DNA from 3 places in the Bacillus cereus group sp. RP43 genome. Region 2 is predicted to be linked to each of the others. Evidence: predicted binding sites of a transcription regulator. Region 2 holds the regulator's gene; each other region holds the start of a gene.

Region 1 (10,844 bases), 1.5 Mb from region 2:
AATATCTAATCCTTCTCGTAATAAGTTAATACCGACAAGTACATCAAATTTACCAAGGCGAAGATCACGGATAATTTCAATACGTTCTAACGTTTTAATTTCAGAGTGAAGATAGTTCACTTTAATTCCTACATCTTTTAAATAGTCCGTTAAATCCTCTGACATTTTCTTCGTTAAAGTCGTAATTAATACACGTTCATTTTTCGCAATCCGGTCATGGATTTCTCCTAATAAATCATCTATTTGTCCTTCAATTGGTCGTATATCAATTGGTGGATCTAAAAGCCCTGTTGGACGAATAATTTGTTCTACTACTTCCGGTGACTGCTCTAACTCGTACGGTCCTGGCGTTGCCGAAACGTAAATAACTTGATTCGTTTTCTCTTCAAACTCATCAAACGTGAGCGGTCTATTATCTAAAGCTGATGGCAGACGGAATCCATGATCAACAAGCACTTGCTTACGTGCTTGGTCCCCGTTATACATCGCTCTTACTTGCGGAACTGATACATGCGACTCATCCATAACAATTAAGAAATCCTCTGGAAAATAATCTAAAAGCGTATACGGCGTTGAACCTGCTGGACGAAGTGTTAAATGACGGGAATAGTTTTCAATCCCTGAACAAAAACCCATCTCGCGCATCATTTCTAAATCATAGCGTGTACGTTGTTCTATGCGCTGCGCTTCTAACAATTTACCGTTATCATTTAATTCTATTAAACGCTCTTCTAATTCTTTTTCAATATTTTCAATAGCGACCTTCAGCTTTTCTTCACGTGTAACGAAGTGAGATGCCGGGAAGATTGCTACATGATCACGTTCTGCTAATACTTCACCCGTTAATGCATTTACTTCTCGAATACGATCTATTTCATCCCCGAAAAATTCAATTCGAATACAATGCTCGTCAAGTGATGCGGGGAAGATTTCAACTACATCTCCGCGCACACGGAATGTACCACGCTTGAAATCAATATCATTACGGCCATACTGTACATCAACAAGTTCACGAAGCAATTGATTGCGGTCCTTTTCCATACCGACTCGAAGTGAAACAACTAACTCACGGTATTCTTCCGGAGAACCTAAACCGTATATGCACGACACACTCGCAACGATAATAACATCATCTCGTTCAAATAAGGAAGACGTTGCCGAATGGCGTAATTTATCAATTTCATCGTTAATTTGCGCATCTTTTTCAATAAACGTATCCGTATGTGGTACGTACGCTTCCGGCTGATAATAATCGTAATAACTAACAAAATACTCCACAGAATTGTTAGGAAAGAAATCTTTCAGCTCACTATATAACTGTCCTGCTAACGTTTTATTATGAGCCATTACAAGTGTTGGCTTCTGCACCTCTTTAATGACATTTGAAATCGTAAATGTCTTACCCGTTCCTGTCGCTCCAAGCAACACTTGCTTTTTCTTTCCACTATTAATTCCCTCTACAAGCTTCTCTATCGCTCCCGGCTGATCGCCTTGCGGGGAATATTCTGAGATAATTTCAAATGGATGTTCCAACTAAAAACCGACCTCCTCATAAAAATCTGTATTATTATTTTACCACGAATGACCATAAAAAACCTAAAAAAACGAACAGATATTCGGTAAAACTTTCGACAATATATACATAAAAAAGGAAGGAATAAATACTCCCTTCCTCTACTAACTCTATTTTTTAAGTACATATAATAAGTCATATCCATTGCGCCCATTTTCATTCGTACAATCTATTAACCTATATGCCGTTTCTAATTCACATTGCTCTTTAACAATCCTTTTACAACTATCTTCATATATACCTGTATGATTACCAGCAAATTGATCTTGCCTATTGTCTAACACATGAAGTATATCTGTCCCACTATGCTCTAACATTTGAAAAATCGGGTCACCTTCATGTGTATACTGTACAATTCTTATTTTATCAACTTTCCCTTGTTCCACATTCCAAACGAACTTCTCGAATTTATCTAGATTAGAAATTTCTGCCCCCTTTGCAACGACATCATTCTTCTTATCAATTGCACTGTTAGGTTGTGAACATGCTACTAAACTAAGGAGAAATAAGCATATAAAACCTGTTTTTTTTCCTATTATTATCCTCTCCTATACAAACTATTGGTATACTAGAAAAAGCTACTTTCCTCTATGAAAGTAGCTTCTTATTTCCTTTCTCCTTCTTCGGAAAAATAACATATGAAAATGAAATCGCAGTATCCGCTAAAAGAACAATAGCCCATACTTGGCTTACACGGCTTGCTGTTTTATTTAAAACGATTCCTGACTCTAACCAATTTCCCCACTGTTCTACTGGAATAAGCCCATACATGAAGAAAAAGAATATATGAACCGCAACAAACAAAATAAGATGTAAAACCCAATTTTTTATTTCCTGCTTCGCATGCGCCATCCCTGTTACTTCAAGTGGTTCTTCGATAATAGGCGCCGGTTCATTCCGCCACTTCGCAACTAATTTTTGTACATATATATCTAGCTTCTTCAAATCCTTTTTCCCGTAAAACACAGCATACAATAATATAATTACAGTAATGATTTGAAAATTAGAGAACTTCCCTGTTTGATAGTAGTCCACTACTCCTAAAGTTAAAATAAACACTTCATTTACGAGTAGCACAATCCCCATAATAAAACTCGCCTTTTTCAAGCGAAATCCATACCTTAGTAAAAAGAATCCGATAGCTGATAACCAAAATACAATCTCTGCCCCAATTAAAAAATACCATCGATATTCCGCGAGTATACTCATTTATTCCTCTCCCTTTCATCATATATACGAAAAGCCTCATCCATATATACTAGAAGCTCTTCCTCAATTGGATACATACTCATTTTCTGTGAATCTTCTTTTGACTTTCTTACTTCCCACAATTTATCTAAAAATGCTTCATCACCATTAGCCATCTCTAAACACTTCTGCATTAATTTCTTCGTTGCCTCTTGTACTTCATCACACGATGCTTCCTTACCGTCTTTCATAAAATTACTTAATTGCTTTAATAAATCTACCCACTCTAACACATTCGGATCTTCCTCACTCATATTTGGCAAATTATGAAGTAAATCTTGCTCTTCCTTTGAAAACAATTCATTTTGGAATATTTCACGTATACGAGGAGACTGTTTCGAAAGCTGAATGAGTTCAAACATAACTTTCCAATCCAGTTCTCCCTCCACATCTACCGAATACACAACGGCTTGTAAAACACGCTCCATTCGATTGAATTTCTTTTGTTCTTCCTGTACAAATCTAAGTTGTTTTTCAAGCGAGTCTTTTGAATTAATCTCACCTTTTACTAACATATTCGTAATCTCTTTTAATGAAAAACCCATTTCTTTTAAAAATAAAATTTGCTGCAAACGAACAACATCTCTCTCACTATATAACCGATGTCCTCCATCAGTTTTCCCACTCGGCTTTAATAAATCGATTTGATCATAATAACGTAACGTCCTTACTGTAACCCCTGTTTCCCTCGTTAGTTCTTGAATTGAAATCAACTCCATCACCTCTTCTCCTTCATTATAAAAGGTGACGTAACGTAACTTTCAAGTAGTTTGTAAAAAAAATACAAAAAGCTGTTTATACCTTTTGTATAAACAGCTTTTATGGAAATAACCCCTTTTGCACAGCACGTCCACAAGATAAAATAAGCGCTCCAACAACAACACTCGTTGCTGTTTTATGGTAATGCGCTGATAGTAATAAATAATATGATAAACCTACAGTACCAATCATAATACAAATACTCGGCACTGGATTACGAGAAAAGTTTTGCATTCCCCAAAGAAGCGCAAATATAGCTGTAGCGACACATAACACCGGTAATCCCATCCCAGTTCCCCTTTTTCTATCTATTATTTCTTGTTGCTAACACACTCGTCGATACCATACTCATACACGATCAGCCTCTTTACTATTTCTATATTTCCATTTCGGCCAATAGTTCACAAAGAAATAAACAAACTGCCCTAGTACAAATAAAACAAATGGCATACCAGCACTTCTGTAAACAATTAAATTATACAAACTCCATATCGCTAAACTAATTACTAAAAATACCCCTAAATATTTAAACGCTTTATCCGACTGAAATCTCTCAAACTCGTCTTGCATTTTTCATTCCTCCTATCGCTATGCTCGTTTTCCCACCATAACTCCTACGATGAGACTACCAGCAAATAAGAAACTACATACAATGAATATTTCTGGCGTAGGTATGACATCTCTGCCTACGACTTTGCTCGCACCAATGTAAACAATGAGAAGGACAAATACGAACTAAAACGTCCCCTCCACATAATCCTAAGACAGTAGCGATATACAACTTTTTAGTATCGTTCATTTTCTCTCCCCTTACTCCAACGTAAATATTTCCTCTACCTTCATTCCAAAATATTTGGCGATTTTTAGGGATAACTCTAGACTCGGGTTGTAGTGATGGTTCTCAATCGCCACGATCGTCTGACGCGTCACCTGCATCGCCTTTGCCATTTCAATTTGCGTTATATGATGTTGTTTTCGTAATTCTTTAATTTTATTTTTCACACCCATAGGCTCCACCTTCGAAAGTAAAGATATCTTTACTTTAATTATAAATATTTTCCAAATACAAGTAAAGATATCTTTACAAAAAAAGGTAAAAAAAGAGACATCTACAAGATGCCTCTTTGCTACTACATAAATCCCAATGCATATACAAGAACGTACCCAAGTACCGAAAGGCAAACCGAGCCAATTAATCCTGCCACAAATGCCCTACTTCCTAATTTGCGGAACGTTTTAAACTCTACATTTAAACCTAGCCCTGCCATCGCCATTGCAATAAGCATGTACGCAATTACTACAATATATCCGGCAACAACTTCTGGGATAATCCCAAGCGAATGCACCGCACTCATTGCTAAAAATCCGAAGATGAACCAAGGAATTGGAAGGTCGCGCCACGATCTTTTTTCCTTGCTTCCCTCGCTCTTACCAAACCATAATCCAATTAAAATCGCTACTGGCACAAGCATCGCTACGCGCGTTAATTTCACAATAACTGCGATGTCTACAGCGGTGCTACCGCCTGGCGCCGCAGCCGCAATTACGTGAGCAATTTCATGCAGCGTCGCTCCCGAGAATACACCGTAACCGTACGGAGATAAGCCAAGCACTGGATATAATAATGTATAAATAAGTGTAAATATTGTACCTAAAATTGCAATAATCGCTGCCCCAACTGCCGTTTCTTCATCTTTCGCTTTCACTTGCGGTGCAATTGCCACAACCGCTGCCGCACCGCAAATTGCCGTCCCGCATGCTGTTAAAATCCCAAGTTTCTTTTCTACTTTAAATACTTTCGTTAGTCCATATACAACAAAAATGGTAAATGTAATAACAACCGCTGCGATGACCAATACTTTCGGCCCCGCCTTTGCAATATCAACAAGATTTAATCGCATTCCAAGTAAAATGATCCCGAAGCGAAGCAACTTCTTACTCGCAAAGTTCGTTCCCGCTATCGCTTCTTGAGGAATCCCGATTGCTGCGCGCCAAACCATCCCGATTAGAATAGCGATTACTAATTGTCCCATAATATTTAAAAATGGAAGCTCTGCTAAATATTTCGCGGCGATTGCGATTAATAACGTAATCCCAATACCTTGCGAAAATCCAAAGCCCTTCTTCTTTTGTATAACAAGTGTTTGTTCCACTTTGTACCACCCCAATAATCGTATTGGAACATGCATGTTCTTTCTAGTTACATTATAAGAGAATTTTTATAATAAGTTTAATATCAATATTGAATCTCTATCATCAGAAATACTTATGATAAAATAAAAGCAAAAATAAAGGGGCCTAACAAATGAACGTCGACATTTTGAAAATCTTTGTGACTGTCGTTGAACAAAAACATTTCTCTCGTGCAGCAGAACTTTTAAACCTTTCACAACCCGGTGTAAGCATGCACATTCGCAACCTGGAAAATGAATTTGGAACTACACTCATTCAGCGCTCCCCAAAGCACGTCCAAGTTACAGAAGCAGGAAACATATTATACATACACGCAAAGCAAATGCTCTCTCTTTACGAAGATGCCAAACAAGAAATTAATGAACTACATAACGTTGTAACAGGGACGCTCCGCATTGGCGCTAGCTTTACAATTGGCGAATACTTACTTCCGAAAATACTTGCGCGCTTTGCCAATGAAAATACACACGTCGAGGTTCATACCTTTATCTCCAATACGGAAGAAGTTTTGCAAAGCCTCCGCTCTAATCAAATTGATATCGGCTTAGTGGAAGGCCAAGTCGTATACGCTGACGTAGATGTTGAAACGTTTATGCAAGATGAAATGAAGCTCGTCGTCCCTCCAAATCATCCATTGCTCCATATCGAGGGAATTAACGAAAATACATTGCAAGATCAAGTCTGGGTATTAAGGGAAAGCGGTTCTGGCACACGTGCCTATAGCGATCGCTTTATACACCAACATCATTTGAAAATGAAACGCTTCTTTACATTCAGCAGTATTCAAAGTGTAAAGGAAGCCGTCGCTGCCGGGCTCGGCATCGCTATCCTTTCAGACTGGACTGTGCGGAAAGAGCTACTTGCAAAAGAGCTATTCCACGTCGAAGTTCCAAATGAACAACTAATCCGCCCATTCTCCATCGTGCGCGGCAAATATTTTATTCCATCTAAAGCTATTCAAGTGTTCTTAAATCATGTGGATTCTTTTGCGAAAAAACAGAGTTGACCTTCACATTAGTGTGAAGGTTTACAATACATGTAAAAGGAGTGAAATGCAGTGCGAATTGGAGAGTTATCAAAAGAAACTGGGGTTAGCGAAAGAGCACTAAGACATTATGAAGAAAAGGGATTGCTCCCTTCAAATCGCCTCACAAACGGCTATCGTGATTTCGATAAAAGTGCCATTAAAAAAGTAGAGCTTATCCAAATGTATTTACAGCTCGGCCTAAATTTAGAAGAGACAACAAGGATGCTGCGCTGCCTTGAAATCGAGCCACACCTGTACGAAAATCCGTGCAGTAGTATCCTTGCGCTTTACGAAGACAAACTCAATGAAGTAACAAGGCAAATCTCATTACTTTCCAACATTCAAGCGAATTTGCAAAAACACGTTTCACTCCTAAAACAAACAAAAGAAAAGGAATGATTACATGTTTGTCATACACGGCAGTTCAAGACAAAATGGGAATACGGAAGCCTTAACCTATATGATGATTGATGGAATGAAAGCAGAACAAATTTACTTGCGTGACCATACCATTTATCCTATTACAGACCAACGTCATGATGCAGAAGGATTTCAATCTGTAAATGATGACTATGGGCAGTTAATTGAGCGTATGCTAGAGCACGACACGATTATCTTTGCTACGCCACTATACTGGTACGGAATGAGCGGCCACATGAAGAACTTCGTTGATCGCTGGTCACAAAGCTTGCGTGATACATCTCTTCATTTCAAAGAGAAAATGAAAGGTAAAAAAATGTACGTTGTCATCGTTGGCGGAGACAGTCCAAAACTGAAAGCATTGCCGCTTATCGCCCAGTTCCAATATATCTTTGATTTTGTTGGTTCATCATTTGAAGGGTATATTATTGGGGATGCGAATGGATTGGATGAAATCAAGAACGATGCTGAGGCGCTGTCAAAAGCACAATTGTATAATAATAAATTCAAAAATAGCACACAGAAATAAGTTTGACAAATCCATTTGTATGCGCATACAATGAAAATAATATTATGAAAGGAAGGTACTTTGACCAATGAAGTTCTAATTCTCTTATTTATTTCATCCATCACAAATAGTGAACAAAAATGATGAAAACTAGCAGAGGATTAGTCTGTCCATTTGTCGATACTTTCTTTCGATACGATCATGTGAAAAATCGTTTATTTATGTACGATTTTTACATTCAAGGGCGACGTTTATCCTCTCTAGTGAAACTAGGGAGGTTTTTTTATGACCATTTTATTCGCACGTAATATTGAAAAGAGCTTTGGTGATCGCACCCTATTTACGTTACCATCACTGGAAATTCAAGCAAACGATCGTATAGGAATTGTTGGAGTCAACGGAGCTGGAAAATCTACGTTATTACAAATATTAAGTAAAGAAATAGAGGCTGACCAAGGCACAGTAACTCATCATAGTTCTGTCTCCATCATTCCTCAGCTTAGCGAGGCACTACCGGACACCGCTTCTTCTCTTGCAAAAGGAAAATGGAGTATTTCAAACGTTGCTGACTCAATGAGCGGCGGGGAACGAATGCGCCTAAAGATTGCCCATGCCCTCGAACAAGATGCAGGCATTCTATTTGCTGATGAACCAACAAGTCACTTAGATATGCTCGGTACAGAGCAATTAGAAAAGGCACTTTTATCTTATAAAGGTGCACTAGTTTTAATATCACATGATCGCGATTTCCTAAATGCCATATGTACCAAAATCATCGAAATTGAAGATGGTACTATTCAAGAATATAAAGGGAATTATTCAAACTATCGAAAACAAAAAGAACGTGAGCGAATACAAAAACAAGCGGAATATGAGCAATATATAAACGAAAAAAATCGTTTAGAGCAATCAATTTTACAAAGAAAGCAACGTGCTTCTAGCATGACAAAAGTCCCAACGCGGTTCAGTTCATCTGAATCTAAACTTTATAAATTAAGTGGTGCACACGGTCAAGAAAATGTTAGCAAAGCAGCGAAAGCGTTAGAGACACGTCTTGAAAAATTGGAAAAGAAAGAAAAACCGAAAGATTTTTCTCAAGCTCAGTTTGATCTGCAATATCATACACCCATTCATAGTAAAGCGATTGTTCAGTTTAATAACACAACGAAGAAAATATGCGACCGCACACTATTTAAAAATATGAACGGGACAATCGCCCCTGGTGCAAAGCTTGCTATTGTAGGAGCAAATGGAAGTGGAAAAACAACTTTGTTCAACATGATTCTTGCAAATGAACGTGGTATCCAACTTTCAAAGAGTTGTAAAATCGGATACTTTGAACAAACATTATCTATTTTAAACACAGATAAAACAATTTTAGAAAATGTTCTAGAAGAAACGAACTATACTGAATCGTTCGTTCGAACAATACTTGCAAGGCTCCTTTTCCGCCGTGAAGATGTTCATAAACCCGTACACGTCTTAAGTGGTGGAGAACGAATGAAGGTTGCACTCGCAAAAGTATTTTTAGGGAATTATAATATGCTGCTACTCGACGAGCCGACGAACTATTTAGATTTAACAACACAGGAAGAATTAGAAAGCATGTTACAAGAGTATCCTGGCACTATACTTTTCATTAGCCATGACCGTGCCTTTATTCGTTCTGTTGCAGACCATATTCTACAAGTAGATGAGAGCAAACCAAAAATATTCCATGGCAATTACGAGCAATATACAAAAAGAACCACCCAAGCTTCTGTAAACGTTACTGAACAAGAATTATTGCGATTACAAACAAAATTAACAGAAGTCATCAGCCGGATTTCTATACCCAATCATCACAATGACATCACATTTCTTGAAAAAGAATATGAAAAATTATTAGTTCAAATTCAGCAGTGTAAAGAAGTGCTCTAATGTCTTCCCTATATATCGACGGGACCTTCCACATTTCCCAAGAAATATCGTGGCTTCGACATAAAATATCGCCCTACCTATAATATTAAATACAATAACAACAAAAAAGCCGTGCATCAGCACGGCTTTTCCCTTTATCCCGCTATTTGTGGGCAGTAAACGCCCGATTGGTGAAGGCTAATAATCAGTGAGGGATGAACAAAACCCCCACTAATTAAAGTTTCACTTTATATACGGACAGCAGTCCCACTTACTGCAACCATTAGCATCCCTTCGCGAACTACTTCGTAGTCCACGTCGATACCAACAATGGCATTCGCATTTTTTTGTCTTGCGAGAGTTTTCATCTCTTCCATTGCAATGTCGCGCGCTTCTTTTAACTTGCTTTCATAAGCGCCAGCACGACCGCCGACAACGTCACGGACAGAGGCAAAAAGGTCACGAACGATATTCGCACCCATAATCGCTTCTCCATTCACGATATCGATATACTCAATAATTTCTTTTCCTTGAATTGTAGACGTTGTTGTTACAATCATGCTTTATAGCCTCCCATATAAGATTTCCACTTACTTATGGTGCACTAATTCAGCAGAAATTATATTTATGAACTAAACTGAGCTTCGTATAACCTGCTGTATCCTCCGCCTCGCTCAATTAATTCATCATGTGAACCTTGTTCTGCAATACCCTCTTTATTTACAACGACGATACGATCTGCATTTTTAATAGTTGCAAGCCTGTGAGCGATAACTAATGTTGTACGGCCGACAGATAGTTCAGCAAGTGATTTTTGGATAGCAAGTTCTGTCTCTGTATCTAGCGCAGAAGTTGCTTCATCTAAAATTAAAATTGGTGGGTTTTTCAAGAACATACGGGCAATTGCTAAGCGCTGCTTTTGTCCTCCTGAAAGTTTCACACCACGCTCACCAATAACTGTATCTAAACCGTCTGGTTGCGAGTAAATTAAGTCCTCCAACTGGGCACGTTTTACCGCCTGCCAAATTTCAGATTCTGAAGCTTTTAAGTTTCCGTAAGCGATATTTTCACGAATTGTTCCTGAGAATAAGAAAACATCTTGCTGCACAATTCCGATTTGCTTACGAAGTGATGATAACGTCATCTCTTTCGTATCAATGCCATCAATTTGAATCGATCCAGATGAGTGTTCATAAAAACGTGGTAATAAACTACAT
Region 2 (10,844 bases):
AATTTGTAGAAATAGCTACAATTGGCATCGGAATTAAACTTAACAGCGTTAACTTCCAGCTAATTGTAAACCCCATCGCTACGAGTACACATCCTCCAACAGCTAATGAATCAACGAGCGTTAACACACCTGCCCCAGCAGTTTGTTGAATCGCCTGAATATCATTTGTCGCATGTGCCATCAAATCGCCCGTACGACGTGATTGATAAAAGGATGGGCTCATCTTTGTAAAATGTTCATATAAATTCTTTCGGAGTTGACGAGCTAGTTTTAAAGAAGATCCAAAAATCATAATACGCCATAAGTAACGTAATATATACATCGTAATTCCTACAACTACTAATAGAATAACCCAGTTCAACAATTTTTCAGACGTTAATGTTCCATTATTAATTTCATCTACTACAATGCCTAGTACTCTTGGCGCTACAAGTTCAAGAAGCGCCACACCAAATAACATAATAATTCCGATTATGTACGCTCGTTTTTCTTGTTTAAAAAACCAAGCTAAATTCAAAAACACTTTCATATTTATCCTCCTCCCTTAAAATGAGCGATATTTTCAGTTTAACAAAAACACAGAATTTTTAAAAGTTTTAAACATCTTATGCACTCAAAAGAAAAGGGCACTCGGTAAGAGTGCCCTTTGGCGCTTATTTTGTTTGTTGCTTGTTCATCGCGCTCATCATTTGATTGATTTTCTTTTGGGAAGGTTTTTGTCCCATTTGCATCATCATCATTTTTAACATTTGTTCGTTAATTGGTGGATTTTTTTGTAAGTAATTCATCATGTATTTGCGGGCAATGAAAAATCCTAACGCCACGCCTGCTACTAGTGCTACTACGCCCACTAGAATACCTAACCACATTGGCATATCTTTTCCTCCTTCATGTTGTCTACCTTACAGTGTACTAAAACCTTTTCAATAAGACAAGATACTATTCGACATTTTTTACACATATGTTCGTACTTGTTTGAGAGGGTTTAACCAACCGTACTTTTTATTTTCATAATCCATCGCTAAAAATGTTAACTCACACTTTCTAAGCACCTCAAAGAAAGTTGTTTCCATGGATACATTTCCAGAAGTATTCATTCGAATATATTGTGGTTTCACCATTATTTCGCCGTATTCAGCTCCTGTATAAAGCGTATGAATATGATTTGTTCTTTCATATTTGCCAAGAACACGCAAAGCTTGTTCTAATTTATGATGAAGTTTCATTACTTGTAACGGCATCGTAATATACGTCATTTGTTTATATAATACTTTCTTCTCCGAAAGGGACCCAGATTCTGAAAATCGAGCAAATAAATCAAAAAACAAATATTCACGACCAAAGTAAGCTTTCGCAATATCCTCTTGAATTAAATACAATTCATACGTTTTCATTTTTTCCCTCCCGATCTGGACAACCTTTTCCCTACATTATATAAGAGAAAATTTGCAATGATTGTCTGACTACGGAGAGAGAAAAAACTTTTCCTGTCGAAAAAACTCAATTACATAGAAAAATCTCCCCATGCTGGAGAGATTTTTCTAAAATCATTAAAGCATTTCTTTTACTTTACGAACAACGTTCTCTACAGTAAATCCATACTCTTCCATAATTTTCTCACCAGGAGCAGAAGCACCGAATGTGTCAATACCTAGTACATCTCCATCAAGACCTACGTAACGGTGCCATCCAATTGTAGCACCCATTTCAATTGCGAAACGTTTCGTTACTGCTTTTGGTAGTACAGATTCTTTGTACTCAGCAGTTTGAGCTTCGAAGCGATCCATAGATGGCATGCTAACAACAGCTGCATCAACGCCGTCTGCTGCTAGAGCTTTTTGCGCTTCGATTGCTAAGCTTACTTCAGATCCAGTTGCAATTAAGATTACATCAGCAGTTTCTTTCTTGCTTGCAGAAACTACATATGCACCTTTTGCTACTTTTTCATAAGTATCGTCTTTTGCACCTTCTAATGTTGGAAGATCTTGACGAGTTAACACTAATGCAGTTGGTGTTTTTGTAGATTCTAGAGCTAGTCTCCAAGCTGCAACTGATTCGTTACCGTCTGCTGGACGAATAACAGAAACGTTTGGCATCGCACGAAGTGCTGCTAATTGTTCAACTGGCTCATGTGTTGGACCATCTTCACCAACAGCGATACTATCATGTGTGAATACATACGTTACAGGCAATTGCATTAATGCTGCAAGGCGAATTGCTGGACGTAAGTAGTCAGAGAATACGAAGAACGTACCACCGTAAGTTTTTAAACCGCCATGTAGTGCGATACCGTTCATTGCTGCACCCATTGCGAACTCACGTACACCGTACCAAATGTTTTTACCGCTGTAATCAGCTCTTGTAAAGTCTTTTTCGTTATTCATGTATGTTTTGTTAGAACCAGCAAGGTCAGCAGATCCACCGAAGAATGATGGTACAGACTCTGCAATTGCATTAATTACAGCACCTGAAGAATTACGTGTTGCTGCTTTTGATCCTAATTCATAAGTTGGTAAGCTTTGTTCCCAACCTTCTGGAAGAAGACCGTTCATTGCTGCTTGCAGTTCGTTTGCTAATTCTGGATATGCTTGTGCATATTCACCGAGCATCGTGTTCCACGCAGCTTGTGCAGTCTCACCAACATCTTGTACTGTTTTACGGAAGTTGTCATATACTTCTTCTGCTACATGGAAGTCTTGTTCAGCAGTCCAAGCGTATGCTTCTTTCGTTAATTTTGTTTCGTCTACACCAAGTGGAGAACCGTGTGAAGCTGATTTTCCTGATTTGTTTGGAGAACCGAAACCAATTGTCGTTCTTACTTCAATTAGCGTTGGGCGTTTTTCGTCAGCTTTCGCTTCTTCAATTGCTTTTGCGATTGCTTCAATATCGTTTCCATCCTCAACACGGATTACTTGCCATCCGTATGCTGTATAACGATCTTCTACACTTTCAGAGAATGAACGATTTAAATCGCCATCTAATGAAATATCGTTTGAATCGTATAACACAACAAGACGACCTAATTGTAAATGAGCAGCTAATGAAGATGCTTCAGCAGAAACGCCTTCCATTAAATCTCCATCACCACAAATAGCGTATGTATGATGATCTACTACATTATACGCATCACGGTTATATTTAGCCGCTAAGTGTCTTTCAGCCATTGCCATACCTACAGCAGTTGCAATACCTTGTCCAAGTGGACCAGTAGTTGCGTCTACACCTGCTGTGTGACCATACTCAGGGTGTCCTGGAGTTTTGCTTCCCCATTGACGGAAGTTCTTTAAATCATCCATTGTTAAGTCATAACCAGATAGATGAAGTAGGCTGTATAGTAACATTGAACCATGACCTGCAGATAATACGAAACGATCGCGGTTAAACCACGTTGGGTTATTTGGATTGTGTTTCATAAATTGAGTCCATAATGTATAAGCCATTGGTGCTGCACCCATTGGCATTCCTGGGTGACCAGAGTTTGCTTTTTCAATCGCATCAATGGATAATGTGCGAATCGTGTTGATAGAAAGTTGTTCGATTGAATGTGACATGCTATTCTTCCCTTCGCGTATGTTAGTAAACGTTTTATACATTTATATGATAGCTTCCCACGCAAGATTATACAACATGTATCGACAAATATGTTGATGTTTTTTTGATTTTTCATAAAAAAAACAGTGATTCCGGGAATGTATGGGTATTCAATATGACATACTTTTTTATTGTTTTTATTTTAAAAAGAAAGGGAATTATCTGTATTTTTATGCAATATCATTAAATCGAAAAATAAAAAATGTACATTTAACCTTTCATTACTGCGCGTGGCAAATGAATAGAAGGCTCTAACTAAAAATAAAGCAGGTATTCTCCCTTTGCATCGAAATAAAATCAATAATAATTACCATCAAAGTAACACATACACAAGATCATATTTTAAGCTTAGCGCAAATATGAAAAGCACATTAATTTCAACCATGTACTCCTACTAATTATAAAACAAATGTCACACGCATATTCCCCTCATATCTATTTTATCCTGCCTAAAGAATTACTGCATATACAATCCACTTGCAATCATTGCTTCTAATAAAGCTATAACCAATTCGATTTATTCACATATTACCTTCGCAACAAGTGCATAATAAAAGACATATCAATTGATATGTCTAAATTCACCACTCACTATGTATTGAAACGATTGAAGTAGCATTACAACTGGAAAGCTATTACTCACGTATCTTTCTATTAATATCAAAAAAGACGGGCTATGCCCATCTTTTAATTTAATTTTGCATTATCTTGCTTTTTTAAAGCTTTCAATTTCGTCGGTGTAACATCCGTGCCTTCTTCGTTAACGACTTTAATTCCTTTTAATTCGTTTAACATATTTTGACGAAATCCTTTTAAATATTGTTCACGTAGCGATTGGCGCTCACGTTGTTCTTCTTCAGTTAAGCCTTCAGCTTTTGCTTTTTTCGCTAAGAAGTTAATGCGTTCAATGAGTTCGTGACTTGGCATCTCGAATCCCCCTTCTACTCAAAACTGATTATTATCATACAATAGTTAGTCCTCTTTATCAAGCAATTGCTTTGTATATTCTACATATCTTCGATGTACAGTTGCTTTTGAAACATCATGACCAAAACCACGAAGTGTTGCTGCAATTTCTTCAAAAGTTAATTCATTCCGGCGTAAACGTACAATTTCCTCAATTGGCACTTCTTTTTTCTCACGTCCTATACTTAAATGACGATTTTTCAAATTATTCTCCGGACGAAATCCTTTCTCTATCGCCCTTTGCATGCCACGCTTAATTTTTAAATTGTGGATCTTTCTTTGATACTCTTCAACAATCCCAATTATATCTAGCACCATCGAATCAGAGTCAGAGAGTTCTAATTCTCCATTATGCGTATGCGTATATACTTTTATTCCCTCTTTATGTAAACAGTGCATTAATGCAATTTTCGCATTCCCTCTACCAAGGCGCGTTTCATCTTGTATTAGAAGTACATCAACTTGTTCATCGCGAATTGTATCTAGCACTTCTAATATGCCATCACGTTCAATTGTATAACCGCTAGCCTGCTCCTCAATCACCTTTGTAACATTCATTTGATAGCGCTCAGCTAAATGCAATAATTCATCTTTTTGACGCAATAATGATGTTTCCTGCGCTTCTTTTGTTGTGCTCACACGTGCATAAATAATTGCATTCACTTTGAACCCTTCTTTCTCACTATATTTTCCTTATAGTGTATCATAAATTCGCCTTCCGTTCGAACTTATGTTTGTAGAATGTTTTTTCGCATGTTATACTTAATAATAAGAAAAATGAAAGAAAACGAGGTGTTAGAAAACATGGAAAAGTTAACGAAACGCCAGCAAGACATTCTCGACTTTATTAAGCTAAAAGTACAAGAAAAAGGATATCCACCTTCCGTACGTGAAATCGGTCAAGCAGTCGGCCTCGCTTCTAGTTCTACAGTGCACGGACATTTATCACGACTAGAAGAAAAAGGATATATTCGACGCGATCCAACAAAACCACGCGCAATTGAAATTTTAGGTGACAACCGAATGGAAACAGAAACACAATCTGTTATTCAAGTTCCAATCGTCGGAAAAGTTACTGCCGGTTTACCGATTACAGCAGTCGAAAGTGTAGAAGATCACTTCCCACTTCCAGCTAGTATCGTTGCTGGAGCAGACCAAGTATTTATGTTACGCATTTCTGGAGATAGCATGATTGAAGCTGGTATCTTTGATGGTGATTTAGTTGTTGTTCGCCAACAACAGTCTGCATACAACGGTGAAATTGTAGTTGCTTTAACAGAAGATAACGAAGCAACTGTTAAACGTTTCTATAAAGAAAAAGATCATTTCCGTCTACAACCGGAAAACTCTTCACTAGAACCTATCATTTTAAAACAAGTGTCAGTTATCGGAAAAGTAATTGGCGTATATCGTGATTTACATTAAAAATAATAAAAAGAAGATAATTCCCTTATTTATATAGGGAATTATCTTCTTTTTATATTTTGATAGATTTCCGTTCATTCAAAAGAATTTATTTCATTAATTATTAACGCGTTTCAATAGTAACATCTCCAGCAGCGGTTTTACCGCTAATCTTTTTACTACCATTACCAATCGTTATATTTTTATTTTCTTCATTAAATATTGTCACGTCTCCAGCAGCGGTTTGCCCAGTTATAACTGCATCTTGTGGTTTTTCCAATAAAGTAATCTCTACATCTCCAGCAGTTGAACTTGCTTCTAAATCATATTTAGAATCATGATCAATAATATTTATATCCCCACTAGCCGTTTTTGCTGTTGCTTTCCCTATGACTTTTTTAAAATTCACCTCGCCAGCTTTTGTAGACCCCTCCACACTCTTTGCTGTTACATGTTTCAAATCCACTTCTCCGGCGAGTGTTTCAACACTTACGCGGTCACTTTTCACATTACTTATTTCTATTTGTCCAGCGGATGAATTTACTTTTATCTCTTGATAAGAACGTTCAGGTACTAATATAGTTAATGTAGGCGTTTGAAATCCAAAATTGTAAAATGAAAAATCAAATGAAACACCTTTTTCTATTTCCCCTATGACTTTTAATGTATCACCATCTTCAGCAATACGAATCTCCTGTTTACTTACGTCTCCTGTTTGCTTTACATAAAAAGAGGAATCAGGAGATTTTTGGACAACAATATCTCCAGCATCTAACTTAACTTCTACATTTTTTAGCGTTTCGTTTTTAATTACGTCCTCTTTATCTCCTTTTCCTGCAGTTTGTACTGCTTTTTCATATGTTTGTGAAATCCCTATTACTCCAATAATGATACAAGCGATAGCTACTAATAATATCTTTTTCATCATCTACTCCCCTTTTATCATTTTGAAGTTCCATACTACATAGCGTACACATAATCTTTTAAACCACTTCGTACTATAATAAGCTACAATACATAACAACAAACCTACTCCAACAAACGTTATACTAACGAAAAGATCCAACCATATAAAAGTACCCATAAATACTTTTACAATAACGAAAAATGGTGTCACTACACTAGCAATCCCACCGACCCAAAAAGAAAATATAAAACCGATAATTGCAACTAACGGGCCTAACACAATAATAAAATTAAACAAACTAAGTCCAATCGCTGCCATGACAGCTCTTGTTATATTCGAAGTCGATGGATCCCTTTTCATCTCATCAAAGCGATACAAAGCAAGCAAGTCTTTCGCAATTACCTTTGGAGAGCCAAGTCCCTTTATTATTTCTGATTCAGTTTTCCCCTCTTCCATCCCAAACTGAAAGTGCTCTTCATAATCAAATAAAATATCTTGTCGCTCTTCTTCTGGTAACTTTCTAAGATGACTTGATAATTCTTTAAGAAACCGTTCTTTACTCATCCCATTCCACCCCTTCAATAATTTCTTGAACACCTTTAGCAAAATCACGCCACTCCGTTACTAATAACGTAAGTTGCATCTCTCCTTGCTCTGTTAGTTGATAATATTTACGTGGCGGTCCTTCGGTGGATTCTTTTAAATACGTTTGAAAATATCCCTCTTTCGTTAAACGACGTAATAACGGATATACAGAACCTTCCGATATTAAAAATTTATTAGAGATTTGCTGAACAAGTTCATAACCATAACAATCTTTACGTTTTACAAGTGCCAATACACAAAGTTCTAACACACCTTTTTTAAACTGAACGTTCAAGGACAATCCCCCTTTCTCATTTCAGTACTGTTCAATACACGGTACCTACTTTATCCACAATATACCACTCAGTACTATTTATTGCAAGGTACTAAATTATATTTATTCCCTAAATTTACAAAATACAAATATAAAAGCCCGGATAAGATCTGTTGTAACTGACCATTATCCGGGCTTTCATTCAACTCGAATTACAATAATACAAGATTTCATTCAATCTTTCTCCTCTATGAACCCACTTCCATTTGTGACCCTAATAAATTTCGAAATATACCTTTTCTCTCTTTAGCCAATTGATTAAACTCACCTTTTTGAACAATTTCACCTTTTCCTAAAACAATAACTTGATCTGCATTACGGATCGTAGATAACCGATGCGCAATAACAACAATAGTCATCGTTCCTTTCAATCTTTCTATTGCTGATTGGATTTTCACTTCATTTTCAGTATCTAATGCACTCGTAGCTTCATCTAATATTAAAATGGATGGTTGTCTTAAAATAGCTCGAGCTAATACAAGTCGTTGACGTTCACCACCTGAAAGTCTCACTCCACGATCTCCAATGAGAGTATCAAGCCCTTTTGGAAGCATTCGTACAAATTCAGCTGCCGCCGCGAAATCTAATGCAGCCCAAATTTGTTCTTCACTCGCATTCGGATCAATCATCAATAAATTTTCTCTTATGCTTGCATTAAATAAGAAAGGATCTTGTGGCACATAACTAATAGCTCGTCTCAATGACAATAAATTTTCACTTGTAAGAGGAGTTCCATCTATTAATACTTGACCTTTCTCTGGTTGAATCAATCCCATTAAAACATCAATTAATGTACTCTTCCCAGCTCCCGAATGTCCCACAATAGCCGTCATACTATTGATTGGTATTTTCACATTAATATTTTGAAGTGCATACAAATGCTCCTTCTTATTATACCGAAAATAAACATCCTTACATTCAATACCCTGTTCTATACAAATCGGCTTTATATGTTTTTGCTGATGTATATCCTGCATTTCAATCGCTTCATTACATTCCCCTTGTAATTCCCATAATGACTTAAAGGCAGGAATGCTTGCAGCCAGTTGTTCTAAATTTGACTGAATCGTCATGAATCTTGGCCATAGTCTTGAAAAAATGAGAATGATTAATAGTAACTGGGCCGTTTGCGCTTGAAACATATTTACTGACAAAAATATAAAAAATGCAATTAATATAGCCATTGAAATTTTATAAAACAATTGAGAGTTTGACCTTATTCTCATATACTCCATTTGTTCGCTACTCATCTTTTTTGTTATAGATTGAAACCAATCCAAACGTGATCCTTCCAAAGTATTGCTCTTTATATCTTTAATTCCATTGAAATGATCTGTTATACCAGAAAGATAGTCTTTTGCCAATTCTGAAGTCTTACCGCCTAGTATTCTTGCTTTTTTTATAAAAACACGAGAAGCTACCAAGAACAATAAGCCAAAGCCCAAAACAAATACAGTGATTTGGGGAGATAATAAAAACGCAAGCCCTACCTGTATGAATGTAAATAGAATAGTAGCTAGCAATTGTAAAATTAAATTAATCCCATAACTAACACGAGCTAATTCTGTAGTTAATATATTAATTAGATTTGTTTTCCTTTTCTCTAAAAAAAACCTCCACTTTGCTTTTAAAATCATACTATATGTTTCTTCTCTTAACTTTCGTACAAAAACTTGTTGCGTTCCCGCATCTCTTAGCGTTATGTTTCTTTGCAGTAGATTTTGACTTAATACTATTAATACATATATACCTAAAATAGAGATTAGACTTGTTGTTTTAGGAAAATCTTGCAAAAATCTATAAACGGGTGCAATAAAAGAAGTCTCCTCACCTATATTGATTATTCCAGTCATACTTATCATAGGAAGTAATAAAATAATACCTATCCCTTCAAGTAAACTTATTAAAACCATACCAAATAAATTCACATACAGTATTTTTCCTGCTGAAGAATATAATTTCTTCATAAAATATATAATATAATTCATCGATGTTCCCCCAATAATAAAGCAAACTTCTTCGTTTTCCTCCAAATACATAGAAACGGACGTAAAGGAAAATATAAAAAATGAAGAAATTTAGGTAACGGCAATGTTTTCGCATCAATTGGATAAGGATATAGTTGGCTCATAATATATAAAATTTTTTGCTGATTAGACATTAGCGAAAATAAATGTCGACTATGATAAGTAAGTACTTCTTCAGGAACCGGATCGGTATGCAAGTTTATCATTTCCCTGAAGTAAAACAGAGCTTCTTGTGCTAACCTTTTTGAATGTTTTTTAGTTACTAATCTCATCATTCTTTCATCTAGCCGTACGCCTAGCAATTGAGATACCAAAATTAATGCTTGTCCTCCTAAATGTAGCATTTGATATGTTCTCATTAATTTATGAATCTCTCTCCAATTAAGATCTTGATTGACAATTTTTTTTATATCTACTAACCAGCGTAATCTGGACCAACCATGTCTAGCACCATGAGATACAAGAAATAAAAATAAATCTTCCTTCCCTAACATATATACGGAATTACTCGTAAGGGTACTTTTTCTCTTTCGCTTCCAAAGTTCTTCAAACCCAGGTTCCTTACCAGGTCCGGGATTTAACCGCCAATGAATCTCAAGCTTAATCTGCTTTGTTGGATGAAAAAATGTTATATGATGATGCCTCCATTTCCAATCATTTAATATCGTTTGAATATAATCATCTTTTACATATCCCTGCTCTAAAAGTAGCATTTCTACTTTTTCTAAATTTTGAATTGGAATAAGAACGTCCAAATCACAAGATGTTCGTAAAGAAATATCTCCATATAAATCCTGAGATAGTACAGGCCCTTTTAGAAAAATCATACGAATCTCATTTTCATTACATATTTTATTTATTCGTTCCATTTCAGCACTTAAATAAAGCATTTGAAATGTATTTTTTTTATATTTTCTATTTAAAGTTTGTACAACATGTGAAGGAATCAGTTCCTCATCTACCTGTTTAATTTTTTGATAGATCACCGGATAAACACGATGATGCACGGCTTGCTCAAGAAAAACCTCCC
Region 3 (10,844 bases), 140 kb from region 2:
TGTCGCACCAGCTGTTAAAGCCATTTCCATAACATTTAGTGATGGTTCAATTGAACCTTGTGGTGTACTTTTCGTTTTAAATCCAGCTTCACTACGTGGTGAAGTTTGACCTTTTGTTAATCCGTAAATTTGGTTATCCATTACGATGTACGTAATATCAATGTTACGACGAATAGAATGGATTGTATGTCCCATACCAATCGCAAAACCATCACCGTCACCACCGGATGCAATAACTGTTAAATCACGATTTGCCATTTTCACACCTTGTGCAATCGGAAGAGCACGTCCGTGAATACTATGCAAACCATATGAATTAATATACCCTGAAATACGACCGGAACAGCCGATACCAGAAATAACAGCTAGCTCATCTGGATTTAAACCAACGTTAGCTGCCGCACGCTGAATCGCAGCCTGCACCGAGAAGTCTCCGCAACCTGGGCACCAGTTTGGTTTTACACTGTTACGAAAGTCCTTAAATGTTGCCATTTAATACAACCCCTTTTTTACATTCGTTGTAAATCTCTTTCGGCAAGAATGGATTTCCATCGTATTTTAAAAGACTAGAAATTTTCTCACCATTGCCAAGATTCATTTTCATAATGTTAGCAAGCTGACCAGTTGCATTGTTTTCTACTACTACAACACGCTTCGCTTTTTTCACAAGTGGATCGATTTCAGCTGTTGGGAACGGATGAATTAAACGTACATGGGCATGGTTGACTTTCATTCCTTCTTGTTCCAAACGCTGCATTGCCTCTTCGATCGCACCACGAGTTGAGTTAAAACCAACTAACAATACGTCTGCGTCATCATGCTTAGCATTTTTGTAAATAGGGGTATTAAACTGCAAGTTCGCCATTTTACGGAAACGTTTGTCCATTTGATCTTTACGATTTAACGCTGATTCAGATGGTTTACCCGTTTCATCATGTTCTACACCTGTAACATGGTGAATACCATTTTTCATACCAGGTAAAACACGTGGTGAAATTCCATCTTCTGTTACTTCATAACGCTTGAAGTATGCTTTATTTTCACGTTCTGGTAATTCTACTTCTAAATCAAGCTTACCACGACGAATTTCCACTTTATCTAACTTAAGTGGTTCTACTGTTTGCTTTCCTAAAGAAAGCTGTAAATCTGTTAAGAAAATAACAGGCACTTGATATTCTTCTGCTAAGTTAAACGCTTCTACAATATCATAGAAAGCTTCTTCAACTGTACTTGGCGCCATTACGATTTTTGGAATCTCACCATGCGTTCCGTAAATCATAGCCATTAAGTCAGACTGCTCTTGTTTTGTTGGTAAGCCCGTACTTGGACCACCACGTTGTGTATCAATGATAACTAGCGGTGTTTCAGTAATACCTGCTAAACCAATTGCTTCCATCATTAAAGAAAGACCAGGACCAGCAGATGCTGTTAATGTACGAACACCAGCGTAGTTTGCACCGATCGCCATTGTACAAGCTGCGATTTCATCCTCAGTTTGGATTACTGTTCCGCCGACTTTCGGTAACTTTTTAATTAAATATTCCATAATTTCAGATGCAGGTGTGATTGGATATGCAGACATAAAGCGAGCACCACCAGCCACCGCACCAAATGCGATTGCGTCGTTTCCAATCATAAACATGCGTTTCTTACCGTCAGCTTTTTCAAGCTGCATCATGTTTACTTTCTCACCAAGCAATTCTTTCATGTATTGAGAGCCGCGTTTAATTGCTTCCATATTCTTTTGAACGACTTGCTCTCCTTTACGACCAAAGATTTCTTCAACAACCTCTAAATAAGCTGTTTCGTCTAATCCTAATACCGCACTAGATGCTCCAACAGCAACCATGTTTTTCATTAAAGATGTGCCTAATTCTGAAGCGATATCTGTAAACGGTATCACATATAGATTTACATCTGTATTATCAGGTATTGTCGGATTAAATTTCGCATCCGCAACTACAATTCCGCCCGGACGTAGTTCGTGGAAGTTAAAATCAATTGTTTCTTGATCAAAAGCAATTAAAATATCTAAATCATCTGAGATCGCACGTACTTCTGTTGTACTTACACGAATTTTATTATTTGTATGGCCGCCTTTAATACGTGATGAGAAGTGGCGGTAACCGTATAGGTAATATCCTAATCGGTTTAATGCAATACAGAAGATTTCTCCTGTACTTTCAATTCCTTCACCTTGTTGGCCTCCAACTTTCCATGAAAGTTGACTAATCATCTCCTACACCCCTTTTGGCTGCATTCATTGTAGTGTATTTTTTTACAGTAATAGTTTAGCATTTTTTATGCAAATAAACTACAATGGACGCAAATTATGCCTCTTCTGATTTCCCTTAATCTTTAGTATAATGCTATTTCGTTTACCATTCTAGTATTAGGTCTTAAAAAAATCAATAAATTCAAGTGTATTTATTTTAATTTTTCTGAATTTTTAAAATGCATCCTTTAGAACGTTATACAGTCAACAAAATTTTTATACAAAAATCGCTCTACAGTTGATTCACTATACTTTTTACACAGTTGATTAATTATATTTTCATAATCCCTATATGCTTCTACACCTACAACAGTTTCTAAAATCCCATCAAAATCAGAACCGAATCCTATATTTTTTTCTCCACCTAATGAACAAATATATTCCACATGCCTTAATATATCTGCTATATTCGCTTGTCTTTCATTCGTTAAAAACTGCGGTACGAAAGTAATACCAATAATGCTATTTTTCTTTATAAGAGCTCTTATTTGTTCATCTGTTAAATTGCGTGGATGCCCACAAAGTTGATAACAGTTTGAGTGAGATGCAATTGGTTTTTTAGCAATTTCAATAACATCCCAAAAGCTTCTTTCATTTAAGTGAGACACATCGATCCATAAATGTAACGTATTAAGTTCTTGTACAACTTGTCTACCAAATGCAGTTAAACCTGCTCCACGTGCCTCTAGCGCTCCATCAGCTAACAGATTGGCATAGTTCCATGTCAATCCAAAAGAACGTACACCTAAGCGATAAAACAAACGTAATTTCATCGCTTCTTTTCCAATTGCTTCGCATCCTTCTAATGTTAATAATGCTCCAATCTCGTCCTGTTTTAGCATGTTAATATCGTTTTTTGTCTGAATAAACTTCATTCCTGGTAGCGATAGAATTTCATTATGAAAAATATCTATCATTTGCAGCGCAACTTCAAAACGCTTTTCATACGCTACTGTTTCTGGTACATATATAGCAAAGCATTGTATACTTCCTTTTCTTTTCTTTAATTGTTCAAATGTAATATGTAATTGTGAATCGTTTTGAAAGTCTTTTTTTCCCTTTGCACTCCATAACTGAAAGAGCACATCGCAATGAGCATCAAAAATTTTCATTTTCATATTCCTCCATTACAAAAACAACCTGTCTGCATACATGCAAACAGGTTGTTTCAACTTAACGAGGTTCTACAATTAATTTTATCGCTGTACGCTCTTCACCATCAATCATAATATCTGTAAACGCTGGGATACAAATCAAGTCCAAACCGCTAGGCGCTACAAATCCTCTTGCAATTGCTACTGCCTTTACCGCTTGGTTCAATGCACCTGCACCAATAGCTTGAATTTCTGCTGTTCCGCGTTCGCGAATAACACCTGCAAGTGCACCAGCTACAGAATTAGGGACCGACGTTGCTTTAACTTTTAATATTTCCATTCCGCGTTTCCTCCTCGTTTCTATAAAAAGTAATAGCAATTATTTCACTTTAACTTATATTCACGAGGAATGGCACGTATTCCTGCTAAATTTCTGTAATTTTTCTAAAAAATTAAAATATAATAAATTCTCTAACTTTTCATTAAAAATCAGTCAAAAAACGGTTGGTCATCATTAATTAAAATGCGCTCAATTTTCTTCGCTTTCCCTGTATTAGGATCCACATCAATTAACACTGCACTTAATTGCGTTCTACCATTCGTCACTTCAAAACGTACTGGTAAGTTCGTTAAAAACTTCTTCAATACCGCTTCGCGATCCATACCTAAAATCCCATCATATGGGCCTGTCATACCAACATCTGTAATATAAGCTGTTCCGCTTGGTAAAATACGATTATCAGCTGTAGGAACGTGTGTATGTGTACCTACTACCGCTGTAGCGCGACCGTCTACGTACCAACCTAACGCCTGCTTCTCACTTGTTGTTTCAGCATGAAAATCAATAAAAATAATGTTTGTACGTTTTTTTGCAATGCTGATTAACTCATCCGCTTTACGGAATGGACAATCAATCGGAGGAAGGAAAGTACGTCCTTGTAAGTTAATAACTGCAACTTCTGTTCCATTACAATTTACAAAGATAAGCCCTTTTCCCGGCGCTCCTTCTGGGAAGTTAGCTGGTCTTGCAAGATATTTTGCATCATCGATAAATTCAAATACTTCACGGTTATCCCAAGCATGGTTTCCAAGTGTAACCGCTTGTGCCCCGCACTCTAAAAAGTTTCGATATATTTTTTCCGTAATTCCACGTCCACCCGCAGCATTTTCTCCATTAATAATTGTTACTGTGGGTGTATATTTTTTCTTTAATGCCGGTACGTACTGTTGAATCATGTCTCTACCAGGAGATCCTACTACATCCCCAACAAATAATATTCTCATATGTCTTACCCTTTCTATGTACTACATTTTTTATTACCATACTATAACTTAAAGCTATTTCCTTACAACAGTTACAATTTATCTATTATAAGTTTCTTCACTTGCATACTGCTCATAAATAATTTTCTTTATTTTACCCAATTCCAACACAAAAAAATAAAGTGGTGTTTCACCACTTTATTTTGCGTATTCCACTGCGCGTGTTTCACGAATAACAGTTACTTTAATATGTCCTGGATAATCCAGTTCATTTTCAATACGTTTTCGAATATCACGAGCTAAACGATGAGCTTCTAAATCATCAATTGTATCTGGTTTTACCAGAATACGAACTTCACGTCCTGCTTGAATTGCGAAAGATTTTTCTACGCCTTCATAAGACTCTGAAATTTCTTCTAACTTTTCAAGACGACGAATGTAGTTCTCAAGCGTTTCACTACGAGCTCCCGGTCTTGCAGCTGATAATGCATCTGCTGCAGCAACTAGAACTGCAATGATAGAAGTTGGTTCTGTGTCACCATGGTGAGATGCGATACTGTTTATTACAACAGGATGCTCTTTATATTTCGTTGCGAGTTCAACACCAATTTCAACGTGGCTACCTTCTACTTCATGATCGATTGCTTTTCCGATATCATGTAATAGACCAGCACGTCTTGCTAGTTTTTCATCCTCACCAAGCTCCGCTGCCATAAGTCCAGTTAAGTATGCAACTTCCATAGAGTGTTTTAAGACGTTTTGTCCGTAACTTGTACGGTATTTTAAACGACCTAAAATTTTAATTAAATCTGGATGTAAGCCATGAACACCCACTTCAAACGTTGTTTGCTCTCCGACTTCACGAATATACTCGTCCACTTCACGTCTTGATTTTTCGACCATCTCTTCAATACGCGCTGGGTGAATACGTCCATCCTGTACTAGTTTATCAAGAGCGATACGAGCTGTTTCACGACGAATCGGGTCAAATCCAGATAGAATTACCGCTTCTGGTGTATCATCGATAATAAGGTCAATACCTGTTAACGTTTCTAACGTACGAATATTACGACCTTCACGTCCGATAATACGTCCCTTCATTTCGTCGTTTGGAAGATTTACAACCGAAACGGTTGTTTCAGCAACATGATCAGCTGCACATCTTTGCATTGCAAGAGATAAAATCTCTTTTGCCTTCTTATCCGCTTCTTCTTTCGCGCGAACTTCACTTTCTTTTACCATAACGGCAATTTCATGAGAAACTTCACTTTCCACTTTACCAAGAATAATTGCTTTCGCTTGTTCGCGGGTCAGATTGGAAATGCGCTCTAATTCTGTTTGTTGCTTTTGAACTAACTCTCCCACTTTGCTTTCCAACTCTTCAATCTGTTGTTGTTTCGCTACAAGAGATTCCTCTTTCTTTTCTAACTGTTGCTCGCGTTTATCGAGCGTTTCGTCTTTACGATCAAGGTTCTCTTCTTTTTGCATTAAACGATTTTCTTGTTTTTGTAATTCGCTTCTACGGTCACGAATTTCTAATTCAGCTTCTGTACGAAGTGTATGAATTTCATCCTTTGCTTCTAAAAGCGCTTCTTTCTTAAGTGCTTCAGCATCACGATTCGCTTCGTCTAGAATACGTTTTGCTTCATTAGCTGCACCATTAATCTTCGCTTCGGCAATAGACTTTCGAACAAAAAAGCCAACAACTGCACCGACTGTTGCAAGCAAAATGGAGATGAGTATCCAAACTGTACTACTCATGATTTCACCTCCCCTTGCTATGAATGAAAAAAGACTGTCGGCATGTACATTGAATGACAACGTACAGCAAAGACCGTCGTCCCGCTTTTTTAAGGGACTTTCTTCATTTCACAATTAAAATGTCATATTATTATTTCGGCAAGATTTAAGTCTTACTCCGAATATTACTTCTCTTCTTGAGAAGAGTATATCGTATATAAGAAAAAATATACATTCTCATTGTATCTATCGCAATTTTCATTGTCAAGCGTTGTCTACTTTTACTTTCTTTACCTTCAGCCCTGAATCTTATATGGATTTAAAAAACAGACGGCATATTATCCTGGAAAACCTTAGTAAATCCCAATTCATTCACTCAAAACATATGAATATCCCTCTTTATACATAGCCTTTTGGATAGAATAAATATTTTATCTCTAGCTATATACAACGCTTTCATAATGAATTAAAAAATAAAAGACACGGGACCGTGTCTTTTATTTTTTAATCTTGAAGAGTTGAATCTTCCGTGCCTTCAACACCAGAGTCTTCACCAATTCCGTGATGTTCACGAACAAAGAAAGCAATTTCCTCTCTTAAATCCGTATTCTCTTTTAAGAATTGCTTCGAATTTTCACGACCTTGCCCTAAGCGCTCTTCATTATAAGAGTACCAAGCACCGCTCTTTTGAACGATATCAAGTTCAGAAGCCATATCTAAGATTTCACCTTCTCTTGAAATACCTTCTCCATACATAATATCAACTTCAGCAACACGGAATGGCGGTGCTACTTTATTTTTAACTACTTTTACTTTCGTTTTATTACCAACGATGTCATTACCTTGCTTTAATTGCTCAGCACGACGCACTTCAAGACGGACAGTTGAATAGAATTTCAACGCACGACCACCTGGAGTTGTTTCTGGGTTCCCGAACATAACCCCGACTTTTTCACGAATTTGGTTGATAAAGATTGCGATTGTTTTTGATTTGTTGATTGCACCTGAAAGTTTACGAAGTGCTTGTGACATTAAACGTGCTTGTAAACCAACGTGAGAGTCACCCATGTCCCCTTCAATCTCAGCTTTCGGTACAAGAGCTGCTACAGAGTCAATTACGATAATATCAACCGCGCCACTTCGTACAAGTGCTTCTGCGATTTCTAGACCTTGCTCTCCTGTATCAGGCTGTGATAATAGTAATTCATCGATGTTAACACCTAATTTTTGTGCATATACAGGATCCATTGCATGCTCCGCATCGATGAACGCCGCTTGTCCACCTTGACGCTGCACTTCCGCGATTGCGTGTAATGAAACTGTTGTTTTACCTGAACTTTCAGGTCCATAAATTTCAATAATACGTCCACGTGGGTATCCGCCTACCCCTAGTGCCACATCAAGTGCTAAAGAACCACTTGAAATTGTAGAAATTCTACGCTCCGCTTGTTCTCCTAATTTCATAATTGAACCTTTACCGAATTGCTTCTCTATTTGTTTTAACGCCATATCTAATGCCGCTTGACGATCACTCATTCAAAATTCCTCCTTAACTCAATTGCTAATCTTATTATACCTATTTTCAATTCAATTTGCCAACAAAAATCGAACATTTATTCGATTTTTTATTTTATATCGAATAAAACTAGATTTTCCCACAAAAAAACTAGAAGAAATTTATATCTCTTCTAGCTTTTTAAATAAATGATAAAATCCATATTTTGTAGAGCGCTCTCTAATTTGTTGACGACTTCCACTTAAATTAAGCGAGAAGACTACAGCTGGTTCATCTTTAATCGCCAATCCAACAAATACTGTCCCTGGTTCTTTATGCTCTGAAGCATCCGGTCCTGCCACTCCAGTAAAACTAATCCCGACATCTGCATTTAACAGTTTTTTCACATTTTCAGCAAGATAACGAGCACACTGTTTACTAACCGCGCCGTCAGTGCGTAACACCTCTTCAGGTACATGTAAAATTTGTTGCTTCACATCATTTTGATAACAAATGACACCGCCTTTAAATACAGACGAAACACCAGCATTTTCTGTTACTTGATTCCCAAAAAGACCACCTGTTAAACTTTCTGCACATGCTAAAGTTAACCCCTTTTCCTTCAATAGCCTTATTGCTTTGTAATGAAGGAAATCTTGGTCATATCCGTAGAAAAATTCTCCTACTCTTTCTAAAATCAACTCTTCCACATGCTGTATCAGTTTCTCCGCCTCATCAGCATCATGATGTTTGGCAGTTAAACGTAATGTCACTTCTCCATCATTTGCAAGTGGTGCAATGGTTGGGTTCGTTTGTCCATCAATTAAATCTTGAACTTTCACCTCTAATTGAGATTCCCCAATACCGAAAAAACGAAGAACACGAGAATAAATATTTTCCCCCGTTGTAAACTTGCATAAAAACGGCTCTACGTAACTCATATACATCGGCTTCATTTCTTTTGGTGGTCCTGGTAATAGAATATAAACTTTTCCGTTCTTATTTAACCCCATACCAGGTGCCATACCGTGATCATTCGCAAATACAGTCGATCCATTTAAAACGAGCGCCTGCTTTTTATTATTCTCCGTAAATTCACGGCCTGTACGCTTAAAATAATCGCTTATCGATGTTAATGCCTTTTCATCATACACAAGCTCTTCATCTAAACTAGACGCAATTGTTTCTTTCGTTAAATCATCTTTTGTCGGTCCTAATCCACCTGTAAAAATGAGCATATCAGCTCGTTCTTCAGCCAATTCAATTGCCTTTTGTAATCGCTTGTTATTATCCCCAACAACAGTATGGTAGTACACGTTAATTCCGATTGAAGCTAACTTTTCAGATAAAAACTGGGCATTTGTATTTGCAATTTGTCCAAGTAACAATTCCGTTCCAACCGCAATAATTTCAGCATTCATCCCAATTCCCCCATAAACTTCTATTTTGAGTTTACAAAAGCATCTTTATTTTTCCAGAAATAATCCCACCCTGAAATAACGGTAAAGAATAATGCAATCCATATGAAAATATCCGCAACTGGAATATGCAGTAAATTTAACGGTACATCATGCAATAAGTATGCTGCAATCGCAATAATTTGTGTCCATGTCTTAATTTTCCCTAACTGATTTGCTGCAACTACTTCCCCTGTCCCAGCAAGTACAAGGCGTAAACCTGTTACTGCAAACTCACGGCTTATAATTACAATAACGATCCAAGCAGGTACGTATTGCATCTCTACTAACGTGATAAGTGCTGCCGAAACAAGTAATTTATCTGCTAACGGGTCAAGGAATTTCCCTAAATTCGTTACAAGATTATACTTTCTTGCATAATGTCCATCAATCCAATCTGTAGCCGAAGCAATAATAAAGATAAGCGCCCCTACTAAATGTTGAATCGGTAACTCTACATCACCAATTATAAATGAGCCCCACTCAAAGGGCGCTAGCATAATTACCATAAAAATTGGAATTAAGCAGATTCTAGATATTGTAATTTTATTTGGTAAATTCACAGCTATTCCTCCATCATATCAAAAACATTTGTTCATTGAAAAAAGTCATCGAAGCGATGACTGTTATTGTGCTGGTTGCTCTATCCCTTGGTTTTTTATCACCAATCTTTGGTGAAGTTCTTTTTCTGGATCCAATGGGAAAGCAACCACTTGGCCATTCAGTTTGACTTCAACATTCGTTGCATTTCCAATATTAAGTCGCACTTCTTTTACTGTTGATAAATCACGTTTTTCTATTTGGCCACCTTGTACTGTAGTGTTTAGAATTTCGTTCCCAGCTTCATCTTTAACATCTACATAACTCGCACCTTTACCCGATATTTCCAGTTCTAATGTTTTATTATTATGAATTTCCAAAGTAGATACCTTACCACTTGTTCCAACTACTTTCACTTCTTGTTGTCCAGTTGGTTGTGCTGGTTGTTCCTCTTTCTTTGGTTCTTCTTTTTTTGGTTCTTCTTTTTTTGGTTCTTCTTTTTTTGGTTCTTCCGCTTTCGCTTCATCTTTCTTCGTATCTAACGGAGAATCTTTTGCTTTTTGAACCTCAATTTTCTCACTTTGAGCATTTGGAACTTGCCTATCATCTTTTCCAGTTAACGCTTGAATAACAAACCAGACTACCACTCCAAATGCGATTACTAACAACGCAATCAAAATTTTTGGCATATGATCTGCAATTGGCCATGATGAAGACTTTTGCATTGTTTCTTGTGTTTTTTGTCCAGTTGATACTTGTGGAACTTCACGTTTTTCAGATTGTGGTATCGTACTCTGATATTCTACAAGCAGTTCTTCTCCATTTAATCCAACAGCATCTGCATATTGTTTAATGAATGCACGCGCATAAAAAGCTCCTGGCAACACATCATAATTGCCTTCTTCAATCGCTACTAAATGGCGTTTTTGAATTTTTGTAATCTCATGCAGCTGATCAATAGACAAGCCTTTTACTTCTCT

The links. Region 2 encodes LexA, which represses DNA repair genes until DNA is damaged. Its sites were predicted from a motif close to CGAACATATGTTCG; they were not measured.
Positions count from the first base shown of each region.
Region 1: a site for LexA is predicted at 1,606-1,619, ahead of uvrB (excinuclease ABC subunit B). Genes of this name have one in related genera too.
Region 3: a site for LexA is predicted at 7,979-7,992, ahead of recA (recombinase RecA). Genes of this name have one in related genera too.

Region 1 is NZ_JARVHQ010000001.1:334,977-345,820, reverse strand. Features, by position in the region: gene uvrB (excinuclease ABC subunit B) at 1-1,533, opposite strand, end outside; gene QCI75_RS01665 (DUF4362 domain-containing protein) at 1,684-2,115, opposite strand; gene QCI75_RS01660 (hypothetical protein) at 2,162-2,782, opposite strand; gene QCI75_RS01655 (MerR family transcriptional regulator) at 2,779-3,540, opposite strand; gene QCI75_RS01650 (hypothetical protein) at 3,641-3,868, opposite strand; gene QCI75_RS01645 (hypothetical protein) at 3,929-4,150, opposite strand; gene QCI75_RS01640 (helix-turn-helix transcriptional regulator) at 4,391-4,588, opposite strand; gene QCI75_RS01635 (YeiH family protein) at 4,711-5,733, opposite strand; gene QCI75_RS01630 (LysR family transcriptional regulator) at 5,886-6,779, shown strand; gene QCI75_RS01625 (MerR family transcriptional regulator) at 6,831-7,199, shown strand; gene QCI75_RS01620 (flavodoxin family protein) at 7,204-7,749, shown strand; gene abc-f (ribosomal protection-like ABC-F family protein) at 8,014-9,648, shown strand; gene QCI75_RS01610 (heavy metal-binding domain-containing protein) at 9,876-10,187, opposite strand; gene QCI75_RS01605 (ABC transporter ATP-binding protein) at 10,253-10,844, opposite strand, start outside.
Region 2 is NZ_JARVHQ010000001.1:1,787,474-1,798,317, reverse strand. Features, by position in the region: gene QCI75_RS09455 (ABC transporter transmembrane domain-containing protein) at 1-529, opposite strand, end outside; gene QCI75_RS09450 (YneF family protein) at 654-875, opposite strand; gene sirA (sporulation inhibitor of replication protein SirA) at 954-1,394, opposite strand; gene tkt (transketolase) at 1,551-3,551, opposite strand; gene QCI75_RS09435 (DUF896 domain-containing protein) at 4,279-4,518, opposite strand; gene QCI75_RS09430 (YneB family resolvase-like protein) at 4,564-5,220, opposite strand; gene lexA (transcriptional repressor LexA) at 5,362-5,982, shown strand; gene QCI75_RS09420 (DUF4097 family beta strand repeat-containing protein) at 6,086-6,889, opposite strand; gene QCI75_RS09415 (DUF1700 domain-containing protein) at 6,890-7,432, opposite strand; gene QCI75_RS09410 (PadR family transcriptional regulator) at 7,425-7,748, opposite strand; gene QCI75_RS09405 (ABC transporter ATP-binding protein) at 7,976-9,775, opposite strand; gene QCI75_RS09400 (nucleotidyltransferase domain-containing protein) at 9,772-10,844, opposite strand, start outside.
Region 3 is NZ_JARVHQ010000001.1:1,644,034-1,654,877, reverse strand. Features, by position in the region: gene QCI75_RS08750 (2-oxoacid:ferredoxin oxidoreductase subunit beta) at 1-492, opposite strand, end outside; gene QCI75_RS08745 (2-oxoacid:acceptor oxidoreductase subunit alpha) at 479-2,236, opposite strand; gene QCI75_RS08740 (dipeptidase) at 2,464-3,387, opposite strand; gene spoVS (stage V sporulation protein SpoVS) at 3,449-3,709, opposite strand; gene QCI75_RS08730 (TIGR00282 family metallophosphoesterase) at 3,859-4,653, opposite strand; gene rny (ribonuclease Y) at 4,831-6,393, opposite strand; gene recA (recombinase RecA) at 6,877-7,908, opposite strand; gene QCI75_RS08715 (competence/damage-inducible protein A) at 8,050-9,288, opposite strand; gene pgsA (CDP-diacylglycerol--glycerol-3-phosphate 3-phosphatidyltransferase) at 9,309-9,887, opposite strand; gene QCI75_RS08705 (helix-turn-helix domain-containing protein) at 9,951-10,844, opposite strand, start outside.